One region of the Sporosarcina sp. P25 genome, then DNA from elsewhere that is predicted to be linked to it. Evidence: riboswitches for the same ligand, from Rfam matches in the RefSeq annotation. Region 1 holds a riboswitch; the other holds the start of a gene.
The links. A riboswitch is a leader RNA that binds a small molecule or an ion and turns the genes downstream of it on or off. The one in region 1 is predicted to bind FMN.

Region 1 (7,441 bases):
AAAATGACGATGTTCCAAGCAGGTGGCGAATCTGCCAATATAATTCCGGGAAATGCAAAATTTAGTTTGGATTTACGTGCGCAAGAAAATGGTATAATGGATGAATTATATGAGGAAGTAGAACGTGTGATTCAGGCGATAGCTAGACAATACGATGTAGAAATCAACTATGAAGTAATGGCAGAAATGGTCGCAGCGGAAGTAAATGCTGAAGCTGAAGATCTAATGTATCAGGCGATTGCTAAAGTAGTGGGTGAAGACAAGACTACACGCACCGTTGTCACGCCGGGAGGAGAAGATTTTCACTTCTATTCTGTAAAACGACCCACTGTCAAAAGTACAATGCTAGGTTTGGGATGCGGCTTAATCCCAGGACTTCACCATCCGCACATGACATTTAATCAAGACGCACTGGCAACAGGAGTTGAAATTTTAACTACTGCCATCGAATTAACATTCCACTCTAAAAACTAGAAGGTGACAGTATGAGGAAAGATATAGTGGTCAGAAAAGTGACGGCTATCGAAGACATTCGTTCTATGCAAAATCTTGAGAAGAAAATTTGGGGAATGGAACCAATCCCTATCCATCAAACCATCACAGCAGTCAAAAACGGTGGATTGATTGTAGGTGCGTTTCTAGGAGAGCGTATGGTCGGATATTCTTATAGCTTTGCCGGCTATTCAGAAGGTCAAATATATTTATGCTCTCATATGCTTGCGGTAGATGAAGAGTTTCAGATGAAGGGCATTGGCAAACAGTTGAAAGAAGAACAACTACGTTTTGCACGGGAAATGGGCTATCGATTAATCGTCTGGACATTCGATCCACTCGAAAGTCGCAACGGCTATTTGAATACTTCAAAGTTATACGGTGTGTGCTATGACTATATAGTTGATTGTTATGGAGAGATGGACGATGGATTAAACAAAGGTTTACCGACCGACCGTTTTCAAGTTGCTTGGTGGATTGACAGTCCGCGTGTAGTGGAGAAATGGCAACCTAATCTTATATATAGTCGTCCGTTTCAAATCCAATTGAGCGATAATTCACACCCTATCCTGCTTTTACCGGAAACAACTGAATGGCTGAAGGCGGAAGCGATAGAAGTGCCTGTGCCCAAACAAATTCAATTAATCAAGCAAGAAAACTCGCAATTGGCCTACGAATGGAGAATGAAGACGAGAACGATATTTCAGCAACTGAGTAAGGAAGGATTTGCTATGATCGATGTACGCCGAACAGAAGAATCTGTGCAGTACTATCGTTTCTGTAAGCGGTCCATCATTCCGTTGCATGATTAAAGGAGCTGACCCAATGAAAATTAACACGATTACACTTCGCAGAATGAATATGACGATGAAACATCCGTTTACTACAAGTTTTGGAACGATTCAGCAGAAAGACTTTCTGTTGGCAACTGTCACAGACGCGGACGGTCATGAGGGATGGGGGGAATCTGTTGCGTTTACTGCGCCTTGGTATAGTGAAGAGACGACAGAAACGACGATTCACATGCTTCGTGATTTCTTGATTCCCGCAGTACTTGGCAAGTCTATTACACATCCCGATGAAGTAAGTGACTTATTTAGACATATCCGCAAAAACAATATGGCGAAAGCGACAATTGAAGGTGCGATATGGGATGTATATGCAAAGCATCACCACATGACACTTGCCAAAGCACTTGGAGGGCAACGTAGCCGTATTGAAGTGGGGATCAGCATTGGAATTGAAGAAAATGTTGAAGATTTATTGGCCAATATTAAAGGCTTTATAAATGAAGGGTATAAGCGCATTAAAGTGAAAATCAAGCCTGGGTATGACGTGGAAGTGATACGTGCCATTCGAGAAACCCATCCTGATGTACCCTTAATGGCGGATGCGAATTCAGCTTATACGTTAGATGATGTAGAAGTGTTGAAAGAACTCGACCAGTTTAACTTGATGATGATTGAGCAACCGCTTGCTTCCGATGATATTATCGATCACGCAACATTGCAAAGACAAATTAAGACACCCATTTGTCTAGATGAAAGTATTCACTCATTGGAAGATACACGAAAAGCTATCGAACTTGGTAGTTGTAAAATTATCAACGTGAAAATTGGGAGAGTTGGCGGTCTGTCAGAAGCGAAGAAAATTCATGATTATTGTGCAGCGAATGGCATCGATGTATGGTGTGGCGGCATGTTAGAATCGGGTATTGGACGAGCGCACAACGTAGCATTGACAACTTTACCTAATTTCACGCTCCCTGGCGATACAGCAGGTTCTTCACGTTACTGGGAACAAGATATTATTACACCAGAAGTAGTTGCTGAAAAAGGTTATATTACAGTTCCGTCAGAAGATGGAATCGGGTACATTCCCAACATGGAAGCATTGGACAGATTTACAGTAGATAAATGGGTTTTTATAGCTGAATAATTATTCAGCTATTGTTATTTAGTTGTCATATGTGCTAGACTCTTAGTTAATCGAATATGTTTCCTTCGGGGCAGGGTGTAATTCCCTACCGACGGTGATGAGCTAACAAGCTCTTAGTCCGTGACCCGGATGCTTTATAGAAGCAGAAGGTGGATTTGGTGAAACTCCAAAGCCGACAGTTAAAGTCTGGATGAGAGAAGGAACAACGCGTGTATACTATAAGTGATGATTTTTCATTACGGTATATAACGTTTATTTAGTCATGGATACAAGCCCCGCATAATCTTTTGCGGGGCTTTTTGTATGTAGAATTGTCACTAGAGGAATACTGTAAGCTGGAGTGTTGCTCAATGAATCAGAATTATATGGAAATGGCTTTGCAGCTCGCAGAAAATGTGGCAGGTCAAACTTCTCCCAATCCACCAGTAGGTGCAATCGTAGTTAAGACAAACCGGATCATTGGAATGGGTGCGCATTTACAAGCAGGAGAACGCCATGCAGAACGAATCGCACTTGATATGGCAGGAGCGGAAGCAACAGATGCTGATTTGTATGTAACGCTTGAACCTTGTTCACATACTGGTAAAACTTCCCCTTGTGCTGATGCCGTTATTCAAGCCGGTATCAAACGAGTCTTTGTTGCGACAACGGATCCTAATCCTCTTGTAGCAGGTAAAGGCATTGCGAAACTTCGTGGTGCAGGAGTGGAAGTAACCGAATCTGTCTCTTCTGAACGCGCTAAAAAACTATATGAACCATTTTTTCATTTTATTAAAACCAAAACACCTCATGTGACAATGAAAACAGCTATGACGATAGACGGTAAGATTGCCACTTCTAAAGGAGATAGCAAATGGGTGACGAGTGAGCAAGCGCGACTCGATGTCCATCAGCTTCGCCATACGCAAGATGCGATTTTAGTAGGTGTGCAAACGCTTCTTCATGATAATCCTCTTCTCACCACCAGACTGCCCCTAGGTGGACAACATCCTATTCGAGTTATTTTAGATACATCTTTACGAACACCAGAATCTAGCCAGATCATTCAAAACTCAGAAGCGCCTACTTGGATTTTTTGCGGAAAATATGCAGAGTTATCACGTGAAAAGTTACTCAACAAGCCCCATGTCCAGATCATCCGAATGCAAAAACCCCAGCTGATTGTAGAAGATATTCTATTAGAGCTAGGAAGACGTGGTGTTATGACATTGCTTGTAGAGGGTGGAGCGGCCATTAATGCTTCGTTTGTGAAAGCGCGCGCCGTGCAGAAGGTCATTTGCTATGTTGCACCCAAACTACTTGGCGGAATTGGATCGCTGACGCCAATAGGTGGACTGGATCCTCAACTGATGGATGAGGCGCTTCCATTAAGATTTGACAGTGTGGAGATGATTGGACCAGACATTAAAATCATAGCTGTACCGAAAGTGGGTGATTGAATCATGTTTACGGGAATAATTGAAGAGATTGGTTCAGTTAAGCAAATACAACCTGGCGCTCAATCTATGACAGTTACGATAGCTGCATCCCTTGTTTTGACAGATGTGAGAGTAGGGGATAGCATCGCGGTCAACGGTGTCTGTTTGACGGTAAAGAGTTTTACCAAGGACCAATTTGTTGCGGACGTCATGCCTGAAACTGTCACTTCTACTTCACTACGACAATTAGAAGTGGGAAGTTCTGTGAATCTGGAGCGAGCACTTGCAGCGAATGGTAGGTTAGGCGGACATTTTGTCACAGGACATGTAGACGGAATAGCTACGATCCGTGAGAAGCGAACGGTTGATAATGCATTATATATACGCTTGTCCTTACCGCAAGGATATCATCCTTATTTGTTACATAAAGGCTCTATCGCATTGGATGGGACGTCATTGACGATCTTTGAGGTAAAAGATACAGATATTACGATTTCATTGATTCCACATTCACAGGAAATGACGGTCATTGCGAAAAAACAAATAGGGGATGTAGTTAATTTCGAATGTGATATGCTCGCCAAATATGTTGAGAACATGTTGCAGAAAAGACAAAATACGGATCAAACGATGTCGAAAGACTTTTTACAACAACATGGGTTTATGTGAAGGAGTGAATGAGGATGTTTCATACAATCGAAGAAGCATTAGAAGATTTACGACAAGGTAAAGTGGTCATCGTAGTGGATGATGAGGATCGAGAGAATGAAGGGGATTTCGTGGCATTAGCCGACCAGATTACACCTGAAATTATCAACTTCATGGCGACAAAAGGTCGAGGCTTGATTTGTGTACCGATAACAGAGCAAAAAGCAGCGCAACTAGGGTTACAGATGATGACCGATGATAATACCGATTCACATGGCACGGCGTTTACGATTAGTATCGATCACCGCTCTACACATACTGGGATCAGTGCATTTGAACGTGCGGATACAATTATTAAAATGATGGAACCGAATGCAACAGCAAGCGAATTCAAACGTCCAGGGCATATATTTCCACTTGTAGCGAAGTCGGGTGGTGTACTAGAGCGTACAGGACATACTGAAGCTGCGATAGATTTAGCACGGCTGGCAGGCAGCGCTTCAGCAGGCGTCATTTGTGAAATCATGAGTGAAGACGGAACGATGGCGCGTGTGCCGGAATTACGTCAGATGGCTGAAGAACTAGATTTAAAACTAATCACCATTCAAGACCTTATTCATTATCGTCTGCAACGAGAGCAATTAGTCATTCGTGAAGCAGAGATCGAGCTGCCGACAGGTTATGGCGAGTTCCGCATGGTTGGCTATACCGAAACTATGACAGGAAAAGAACATGTTGCACTGGTAAAAGGGGACGTTACAACGGAAGCGCCGGTCTTAGTAAGGGTTCATTCGGAATGCTTAACAGGCGACGTTTTTGGATCGTGCCGTTGTGACTGTGGTCCGCAACTGCAAGCTGCTCTCTCTCAAATTGAAGAAGAAGGGCGCGGTGTATTGTTGTATATGCGTCAAGAGGGCAGAGGAATAGGTTTAATCAATAAACTGAAAGCCTATGAACTGCAAGAACAAGGCTATGACACGGTAGAAGCAAATGAAAAACTTGGGTTTGCGGCTGATTTGCGTGATTACGGTATTGGCGCACAAATACTTCGGGAACTCGGCATTACGCAAATGCGTTTGTTGACGAATAATCCAAAGAAAATTGCTGGTTTAAAAGGATATGAATTGGAAGTAGTTGAACGCGTTGCAATTCAGCTACCATTTAATGAAGCGAACGAAAAGTATCTACACACAAAGGCAGAAAAGCTTGGTCATTTACTAACTTTATGAGGAGAGATGAAAAATGGGTAATTTATTCGAAGGACATTTAGTAGGTACGGGGTTAAAAGTAGGTATCGTCGTTGGGCGGTTCAACGAGTTCATCACAGGGAAGTTACTATCAGGAGCACAAGACGCGTTCAAACGTCATGGTGTGGATGAAGCAGATGTAGATATAGCATGGGTGCCGGGAGCGTTTGAAATTCCGTTAATCGCAAAGAAAATGGCGGACTCAAAAAAATATGATGCAGTCATTACGCTAGGAACGGTAATCCGTGGCGCGACACCTCATTTCGATTTTGTTTGTAACGAGACTGCAAAAGGTGTTTCTCAAGCAAGCATGCAATCGGGCATTCCAGTGATCTTTGGTGTGCTGACAACGGATACGATTGAGCAATCGATCGAGCGTGCAGGGACTAAAGCCGGGAACAAAGGCTGGGACGCAGCGGTGTCCGCTATTGAGATGGCGAACTTGACGAAGCAGTTTGACTGATTCGTAATAGACGTAAAAGAGGATGTCCTCGAAGTTACTTTACTTCATAGGATATCCTCTTTTATAATGTATTATTCAAATCTTAACATCGGAGTATGCTGTGCTTAAATTGTGTTTAAGTTCAAATATGCAAATGTATGTATCATCCAACCCCTCTCTGAACACTTTTGCGGTCTGCTCTATTTCGAACTCTCTATGAAAAAACTGTCTTAGAAACCATACTGATTTCTAAGACAGTCCTAAATTCATTATGGTACCGTGACTACGCCTAATTTTTCTCGTGCCTGTACAGTAGCAATGACCATATTTTTCAATGCTGCAATTGTTTCTTCACGCTTTCTCGTCTTCAATCCACAATCCGGATTAATCCAGAACTGAGAAGGTTCGAGTACTTCAAGACCTTTGTTGATAATCTCTGTCATCTCTTCTACTGCTGGAACGCGTGGACTATGAATATCATAGACACCTAGACCGATTCCTTTGTCATAATGATACTCATTGAAAGCTTCGACTAAGTCGCCGTGACTGCGTGACGTTTCAATGGATATTACGTCTGCATCCAGTGCACTGATCGATTCAATAAAGTCGTTAAAATCACAATAGCACATATGCGTATGCACTTGCGTCGTATCTTCCACTGAAGCAGTAGATACGCGGAATGCATTAACAGCCCAGTCCAGATAGTGTTTCCATTCAGTCTTTTTCAATGGAAGACCTTCACGAAGTGCTGGCTCATCCACTTGAATCATATGGATACCCGCTGCTTCAAGCGCTTCAATTTCCTTACGCAAAGCGAGTGCGATTTGGTTTGTCACTTCTTCTCTGGACAAGTCATCACGGACGAATGACCAGTTTAAAATGGTTACAGGGCCCGTGAGCATTCCTTTTACTTCGTGATCTGTAAGTGATTTCGCATAAACCGATTCTTCCACAGTCATTGGTTTAGTGAACGCCACGTCTCCAAAGATAATAGGGGGCTTAACGCAACGTGAACCGTAGGATTGTACCCAAGCTTTTTCAGTAAAGACAAATCCATCAAGCTTTTCTCCGAAATATTCCACCATGTCTGTACGTTCGAATTCGCCATGTACCAATACATCAAGGCCTAAATCCTCTTGAATATCGATCCATTCTTTAATTTCAGCACGAATGAAATCTTTATATTGCTGTTTCGTAATTTCGCCTTTTCTCCATTTATTACGTGTAGCCCGTACTTCCGGTGTTTGTGGGAAGCT
Region 2 (7,441 bases), on a different contig from region 1:
ATTTCAGGTGATAAAAAAATGAACTTATAATGCGCCATGGTAGAGAGCGCCAATTCTTTTTCCTTGCTAGATAAAAACGAATTGATCGCGACCACACGTTTCTCCTTATGTTTTCGTAGAATGGCCACTTGATCTTCCATCAACGCAACGAGCGGAGAGATGATGATCACTGCTCCATCGAGTATATATGCAGGTAATTGATAACAAAGTGACTTCCCCGTACCCGTCGGAAAAATCGCCACAGCATCCCGTCCAGCAAGTAACTCCTTAATGACTTCTTGTTGCCCAGGTCGAAATGATTCATAGCCGAACTTTTGATGCAATACTTCTTGAAGTTCCATCAGCTCTCGCTCCTTCCAATAATGATGATTAATCGCAGTTGGAAATACGACAATTCTGGGCACTGTTGCTTCAACAAACGCAATCTTTTAGTTTGCAACTGTTCAACATGACGCCAAACCATCTCCATTTGTTCTTCCGTTACAAATTCTTTATATGGAAAGCCATCCATATTCGCTGCCATTTCAATGAAATGATCTTCTATAGTACTTAATTTCAAATTTCGTAAAGATGCAATTTGCTCTACCGAATAACCCCGCTCGAATAGTTTTTGTGTCCGTTCGGCAGATTGTGTCAAATACGTGTCTACTCTGCAACCTACCGCTAATTCTGTCAGTAATTGCAAATTAGGTTGTTGTTGTAGGAAGTCCAGCAATATGTGTAATGCTTCTAAATAGTAAAGTTGTAGAGTCATAGTCGATATGTTTAGACTTTCCGCCAACTGTTCCCAAGTAGATGCCGTAAGTCGGTAACCCGTCAATCGATCGCTCACTATCGTACGTTGTAAATCTGATAATGATGAATGAATTAGCGCGTGTTCCAATTCTTTTCGCAATGATGTAGATAGATTAGTCGTGCTACTTGATTGGTTACGTAAAAGTCCTTTGATAAATTGTTGGGTAGGCAATTCTTTCTGGATCGGCATGAACATTGTCTCACCGCGTCGTAAATTGGACAATGTCTGTACTAGCAACGCCAAACGTCTGCCGAACTCTCTTTCACGACCACGGTAATTCCAGCCATTAAATCGCCACATTTCACTACCCGTCCCCATCTGACCTTTTGCCGTCACATAGACGAGTTCATTTATATAGATTAGACCGTTTGCTTGCATCCGCTCTAACGCTTGCTGAAAGTCGCTTGCCGTCAATTGTGGCAACAATGCATAGTATGATTTAACTTGATAATATTCAACGTCTTGTAATGTCTGTCCTGATTTTTTCCCGCGAAGTATATGATAAACTCCTTGCGCTGAACGCTCACCATGGAGACGTTGGAAGATCGTTAGTAAGATAGAATCAAAACTCATTTGCGCTCACTCCTGAAGAAATAACGTTTTTTTGTTGAAAAGTGATGAAAACAGCTTTAGAATAGAGTAGATACAAAATAGGATGAGTGAATGGAAGAAGGGAGAAAGACAAATGTCTAGCAAAAAGTATACGATTGTCGATCAGGATACATGTATAGCTTGCGGGGCCTGCGGGGCTGCTGCGCCAGATATCTATGATTATGACGATGAGGGAATTGCATTTGTTATTTTAGATGATAACACGGGAAACACTGAAGTTCCAGAAGAACTGATGGAGGATCTCGAGGATGCATATGATGGCTGCCCTACCGATTCAATTAAAATTGCAGATGAAGCCTTCGAAGGCGATCCATTAAAATATGAAGATTGATTCAATCCCAACAACACTTCCTACTACTGGATGTGTTGTTTTTTTGCTTTAAATCAATTTTGCACTTTGCCGATGAGGGACTCATGCCGCGCAAACCGTAAAGCGTCCCAAGCTGGCGTTTCAATCCCCTCATTCTCACTAGCTAATTCTCTATATACAGTAAAAACGCCAGTCTTCCTATTATTCAGGAAGACCGGCGTTTATTTGATTAGAACGATAACTTCTTTTGTTGCTGAAGAATCCACTTCTCCATGCTTCTATATAACATCAACGTGATGGCTAATAGCATGACACCCTTTATCAAGTTGAACGGTAAGATTCCCAATATAATCATTTGATAAAGCGAGTCGCCTGTAACTGCTGGCATGCCGAGGAAATATGTGTACATCGGCAAGAACACTAAGTAATTCAATACGCTCATACCTACTGCCATTGCTACCGTACCTGCGATCAAACCTGATGCAAGACCTTTAGCTGAACGATACTTCGTAAAAATCCAGTAGATTGGCATTATGAATAATACGCCTGTCACGAAGTTTGCAACTTCACCTACCGGAACTCCAGTCGGGCTTCCTGATAAGAACCAGTGCATGACGTTCTTCAATAACTCTACGCCTATACCAGCAACAGGTCCCATCGTCATGATTGCCATAACAGCTGGGATCTCACTAAAATCGATCTTTAAAAATCCAGGCATTGCCGGAATCGGAAAGTTAAACTGCATTAACACAGTTGAAATACTTCCCAAAATCGCCACCAAAATCAGCTTACGTAACTTCTTGTTATTCACTTGTTCCTCTCTCCTTTTGCGATTCACTTCAAAAGAGGAAAGGCTGGCTCATCTATTTGTTGCGCTAAAAATCCCTAAAGTAAAATATACTTTAGGGAGAATAAAATGCACTGTTAAGAACAGATAAATCATACAAACTTATCCGTCAGGAAACAAGCACCACTTTTGCGTACACAAAAAGATGGCTGCACCTTCACCTTCTCCCATCCAGACTATACTGTCGGCTCTGGAATCTCACCAGAATCAGCTGTTAAGCTCGCGGGCTAAAAAGTAGTATTCTACTTCATTTCCGCCGGTCGGGAATTACACCCTGCCCCGAAGATGAATCAATATTTAGTTATGAACCTATTATAACGTAAAAAAACTGTTTTGTAAACTTCACAAGTTTACAAAACAGAATTATTCGTTAATTAAATACTTTGGATTTGCACCAATCGGTTTTTCCAATGGCTGAGTGAAATCAAATTCCATCCATTGTGCTTGAGCAACTTGATCGAATTCTACAAATTTATCAAAACTTGCCGCTGTCATCAAGATCCCTTCTATCAATTGCATGGCCTCTTCACGTTGCATCTTTTCTAAATCAAGTACTTCAGTGAATTTCACTTTAACAATGTCTTTTTCTACTTTGACCGTGAAGTCAATTCCTTTAGGAACCACAGTTGAATATATGTCATTCGGTGACTTTTTCATATCATGTAATGCTTGCTCCACCGTATTAGAAGTTTTACCAAAATTAGTAGAGAGTACTGCTTCTCCATCTGATTTCAAGTATCGATAGTATGCTTGATGCGAAACGATACCTGACAAGGCGATCGGTCTTTCCACTTGACCTACTTGATCAAATGTAATTGCAGAAGCATCTTCTTGTAGCAACACGATTTCATCATATCCTTGAAACGTATCTTGTAGGGACAAATTTAACATCTCAAGTGTCGCACTCGAAGTGTCATAGGGATGATCTGAAGCAAACTTCAATTGAACTTGTTTTCCTATTGAAGAAATTATCGCTTTATAGGGATGATACTCTGTAAATCCAAGCGCCTCTTCATCTATTTTATTCGCATACTCATTATAAAGTGTCACTGCATCCCGTGCGGTCTCTAAGTCTCCACTAAGGCGTTCATTCGGTATCAGAAACGTTACTGGAACAACGGTCGCCTGATCGGTAGCAAGGCCGATGTGAAACGCTGTGTGATCTAAGACATCGGTAGGATAGGCAGCGTATGAGGGCGGCATTGAAACCTGTCTTGTAAACATGGATGTATCATTTGTTTCATGCGATTGCAATTCTTCTCCATTCTCCACCTTAACAGCATCAGCAGATTCTTCTGTCGTCGCTTTATCCATCGATACTTCATTATTTTGCTGAAAAAATGTCGGCAAGATGATGGCGAGCAATAAAATCGCTGCTACAGTTGCAATAAGTGGAGACCATTTTGTTTTGAAAGGTCTTTTGTAAGGCTCGTTCGGTTCAGAAAGTCTTGAATCATTTTTTAACCGCTGCATAACCTCATCTTTGGAACGCTGATCTTCTACGATCGGCATGTCACGTAAACGTTTCTCGAGATCATCTTCATTCCATTTATCTTTGCTCATGTCATCACCCCTCTCTGACCGAACGTGCTTCCAATTTCACTTTTAACGCTTTGATTGCACGGTGTTGTGTCGTTTTCACTTTGCTTTCGGTCCAGCCTAAAACTTCAGCTGTTTCAGCAACTGATAGATCTTGGAAGAACCGCATGAGGATGACCATTTTCTGATCACCCGTACATGTGTGCAACGCTTCAAGCATTTGCCTCTGCTCTTCGCCCGCTTCAACTAAACGTTCGGGCAAGTGATTTGTTGAAATTAATTGCTCTGTTTCCCAATCGAAATGAATATTTGTATGTTTCTTGATTGTGGATTGTTTTCGAAAATAGTCAATAGAGACGTTTTTCGCAATTGCAAATAACCAAGTTTTCTCAGAGCTCTTCCCTTCAAAACGGCCGTATGATTTGAGAACACGCACATAAACCTCGTGCATCAAATCTTCCGCTACCTCTCGATTGCGAGTCAAATAAGTGAGGAAGTTGAATACGTCACGGTTATAATCTTCATATAATCGTTGAAAAACGGAATCATCCATTCAATCCCCTCGCTCTGTAGTAGTAGTCGTTTCAGTCCAGGAGAAGTTTCATTTGTTTAGTGCATCAAGTGGAAGAGAACAAATAAAGATTGTACCTTTCTCATCTCCACGTGTCGCTAAAATCGAACCGTCATGTGCTTGCATAATATTCTTTGCAATAGCCAAACCAAGTCCTGTACCGCCTTTACCTCTTGTTCTTGCTTTATCCGCCTTATAGAAACGTTCAAAGACGAACGGCAAATCTTTTTCGGGAATACCAACGCCAGTATCAGCTACTGTAATATCAAGCATTTCAGTAGACCGGTAGACCGATAGCTTCACAGCACCACCGTCCGGAGTATGACGAATAGCATTATCAATCAAATTAGTGAATACTTGCTCCAGCCGGTCTTCATCGGCCGTTATGATCAGAGTATCCGACTCTTCTGTTTCCAAAGACAAGTCCACTTTGGCGTCTTTTGCCACTTGTGAGAACTTTGTCACTATACGTTCCAAAAATCCCACAATTGAAAGGGGATTTTTATTTAGTTGAATGTAACCAGACTCCATTCTAGCAAGATTCAACAAGTCCGTGACGAGACGGCTCATACGCTTGGATTCATCATGAATAATCTGGACCATTTCCATACGTTCCTCTTCACTGCTCACTACATCATCTATGATGGCTTCACTATATCCTTGCAACATCGAAATGGGTGTTCGCAATTCATGTGATACGTTGGCAATGAAATCTGAACGTAATTTATCCAATTTATGCTGTTCCGTCATATCGCGAAATACCGCTACCGCTCCACGGATACTATTTTCACTGTATAACGGGCTGATAGAGATCACATAAAACTGTCCGCCCAATTCCAACTCGTCTTCCACTTCCTCAGCGAATGAAATGGCATGCTCAAGCATATGGAACACTTCTTTAGGCAACGGATGATGATTTTTTTGATTATAACCATACCATTTCTTCAACAATAACTCTGCTTGCGGGTTTTTCAGAAGAATGGAATAATCTTGGTTAAACGTCACAACTGCATCTGTCATAGATGTAAGAATACTGGAAAGCTGTTCTTTCTCCTGCTTAATCAGTTCAATGTTATATTTCAATTGACGTCCCATCTGATTGAAAGCTGTTGCTAACTGACCAATTTCATCTTTTTGCGCAACAGGTAAGTGTGTATCGAAATTTCCTTTAGACAACTCAAACGCAGCTTGCTTCATCTTACGCAATGGCAATGTAATCCGTGTAGACAAGAAAAATGCAAAGAACGTAGTCAATATAAACGCGATGAATGCCGATAAGAAAACAATATTGGTTGTACTTTTCGTCGTACGGTGCACAGCATCGAGACTTTGGTACATGAGTACACTCGCTTGTTCACCACTAACTTGTTCGAATGGATAAGATAAAATCAAAAATTGCTCCATGACGTCTTTCTCTGTCAATGAAGGCAATATCATTTCTTTCATTTTTTGCTTACCTAGTTCTGGCGACTCGAATAAACCGCCTTCGGACAGTAATTTATCTTCAATTTCCTCTTTACTCGAAGACGTATGGAATGAATACAAAATATCACCTTGTTGATCAACTACGATTGCATTCGTCTCCATATCAAGAATATCCTCTATAATCTGGTGCATGGAATCGGTCGTTTGTCCGTTATGATCATTGACGATTTTGCTGATGGTGGCAGCTTCCCTCTGCAAGGTCTCTTCTGCTTGTTTCGTATGGAAATTATCTAGAAACTCGAGCAGGAACAGTGTCACGATAAACAGGACAAAGGAAACGAGAAGCAATATGGTGGCCCATAGCTTCCCGACAATTGAATTCCATATTCTAATCATTCGTTTGGAACCTCGAACTTATAACCGACACCCCAAACGGTGACAATCATTTTCGCTGCCCGTTCTGACACACGGCTCAATTTTTCACGTAGCCGTTTGACATGTGTATCCACTGTACGCAAATCTCCAAAGAATTCGTAATGCCATACTTCTTTTAACAATTGTTCACGATCGAATACTTTATCTGGTGATTTCGCCAGGAAATATAGTAACTCATATTCTTTCGGTGTTAGATTGACTTCTTTACCTTCAGCAGTTACACGATGCGCATCATGATCAATCGTCAGCTGTGGGAAGACTACTAAATCTTTTGATGTTGTGTTAGACGACACGTTCGGGAATGCAACTGAACGTCTCAGCATAGCTTTAACGCGTAAGACTACTTCTCTTGGGCTGAATGGCTTGACGATGTAATCATCTGCACCACTTTCAAACCCGCTTACACGGTCTGCTTCTTCACCTTTCGCTGTCAATAAAATAACAGGTGTCATAATTTTATTTTCACGCAGTTCAGCTAATACTTCCATACCATCTTTTTCAGGCATCATCACGTCGAGCAATATACAGTCATATTGTCCAGCAAACACTTTCTCTAATGCATCTGCTCCATCGACCGCTTCTTCAATTTCATAACCTTCTCGAGATAAATACATATTCAACAGGCGACGAATGCGATCCTCGTCATCCACCACTAAGAGCTTCACAGTTTCTTCCACAGTTCATTACCCCTTTCGACAACCTTCTAACACCATTGTACAATTACTGACCTATAAAAAGAAATAAAAAGACTGCATGACAATTATTGTCATGCAGTCGAAGATTATGCGTATGAGTGTAAACCTGCAATAATTAAATTTACGGCAATTAAATTGAACATGATGATAACAAATCCGATGACAGCAAGCCATGCAGACTTTTTACCTTCCCAACCTCTTGATAGACGCA

Region 2: another riboswitch for FMN. It lies ahead of CSV70_RS04125 (ECF transporter S component); the one in region 1 lies ahead of ribD (bifunctional diaminohydroxyphosphoribosylaminopyrimidine deaminase/5-amino-6-(5-phosphoribosylamino)uracil reductase RibD).

Annotation. Positions count from the first base shown of each region.
Region 1 covers NZ_PDYV01000010.1:63,420-70,860, forward strand. Annotated here, with positions in the region: gene CSV70_RS10310 (M20 peptidase aminoacylase family protein) at 1-474, shown strand, start outside; gene CSV70_RS10315 (GNAT family N-acetyltransferase) at 486-1,304, shown strand; gene menC (o-succinylbenzoate synthase) at 1,318-2,430, shown strand; FMN riboswitch at 2,488-2,636, shown strand; gene ribD (bifunctional diaminohydroxyphosphoribosylaminopyrimidine deaminase/5-amino-6-(5-phosphoribosylamino)uracil reductase RibD) at 2,781-3,869, shown strand; gene ribE (riboflavin synthase) at 3,873-4,517, shown strand; gene CSV70_RS10335 (bifunctional 3,4-dihydroxy-2-butanone-4-phosphate synthase/GTP cyclohydrolase II) at 4,532-5,725, shown strand; gene ribH (6,7-dimethyl-8-ribityllumazine synthase) at 5,739-6,206, shown strand; gene metE (5-methyltetrahydropteroyltriglutamate--homocysteine S-methyltransferase) at 6,455-7,441, opposite strand, start outside.
Region 2 covers NZ_PDYV01000003.1:143,364-150,804, forward strand. Annotated here, with positions in the region: gene CSV70_RS04110 (RecQ family ATP-dependent DNA helicase) at 1-341, opposite strand, end outside; gene CSV70_RS04115 (YpbB family protein) at 341-1,369, opposite strand; gene CSV70_RS04120 (ferredoxin) at 1,482-1,739, shown strand; gene CSV70_RS04125 (ECF transporter S component) at 1,948-2,529, opposite strand; FMN riboswitch at 2,721-2,856, opposite strand; gene CSV70_RS04130 (GerMN domain-containing protein) at 2,929-4,128, opposite strand; gene CSV70_RS04135 (RNA polymerase sigma factor SigX) at 4,133-4,657, opposite strand; gene CSV70_RS04140 (ATP-binding protein) at 4,706-6,496, opposite strand; gene CSV70_RS04145 (response regulator transcription factor) at 6,493-7,212, opposite strand; gene ccsB (c-type cytochrome biogenesis protein CcsB) at 7,317-7,441, opposite strand, start outside.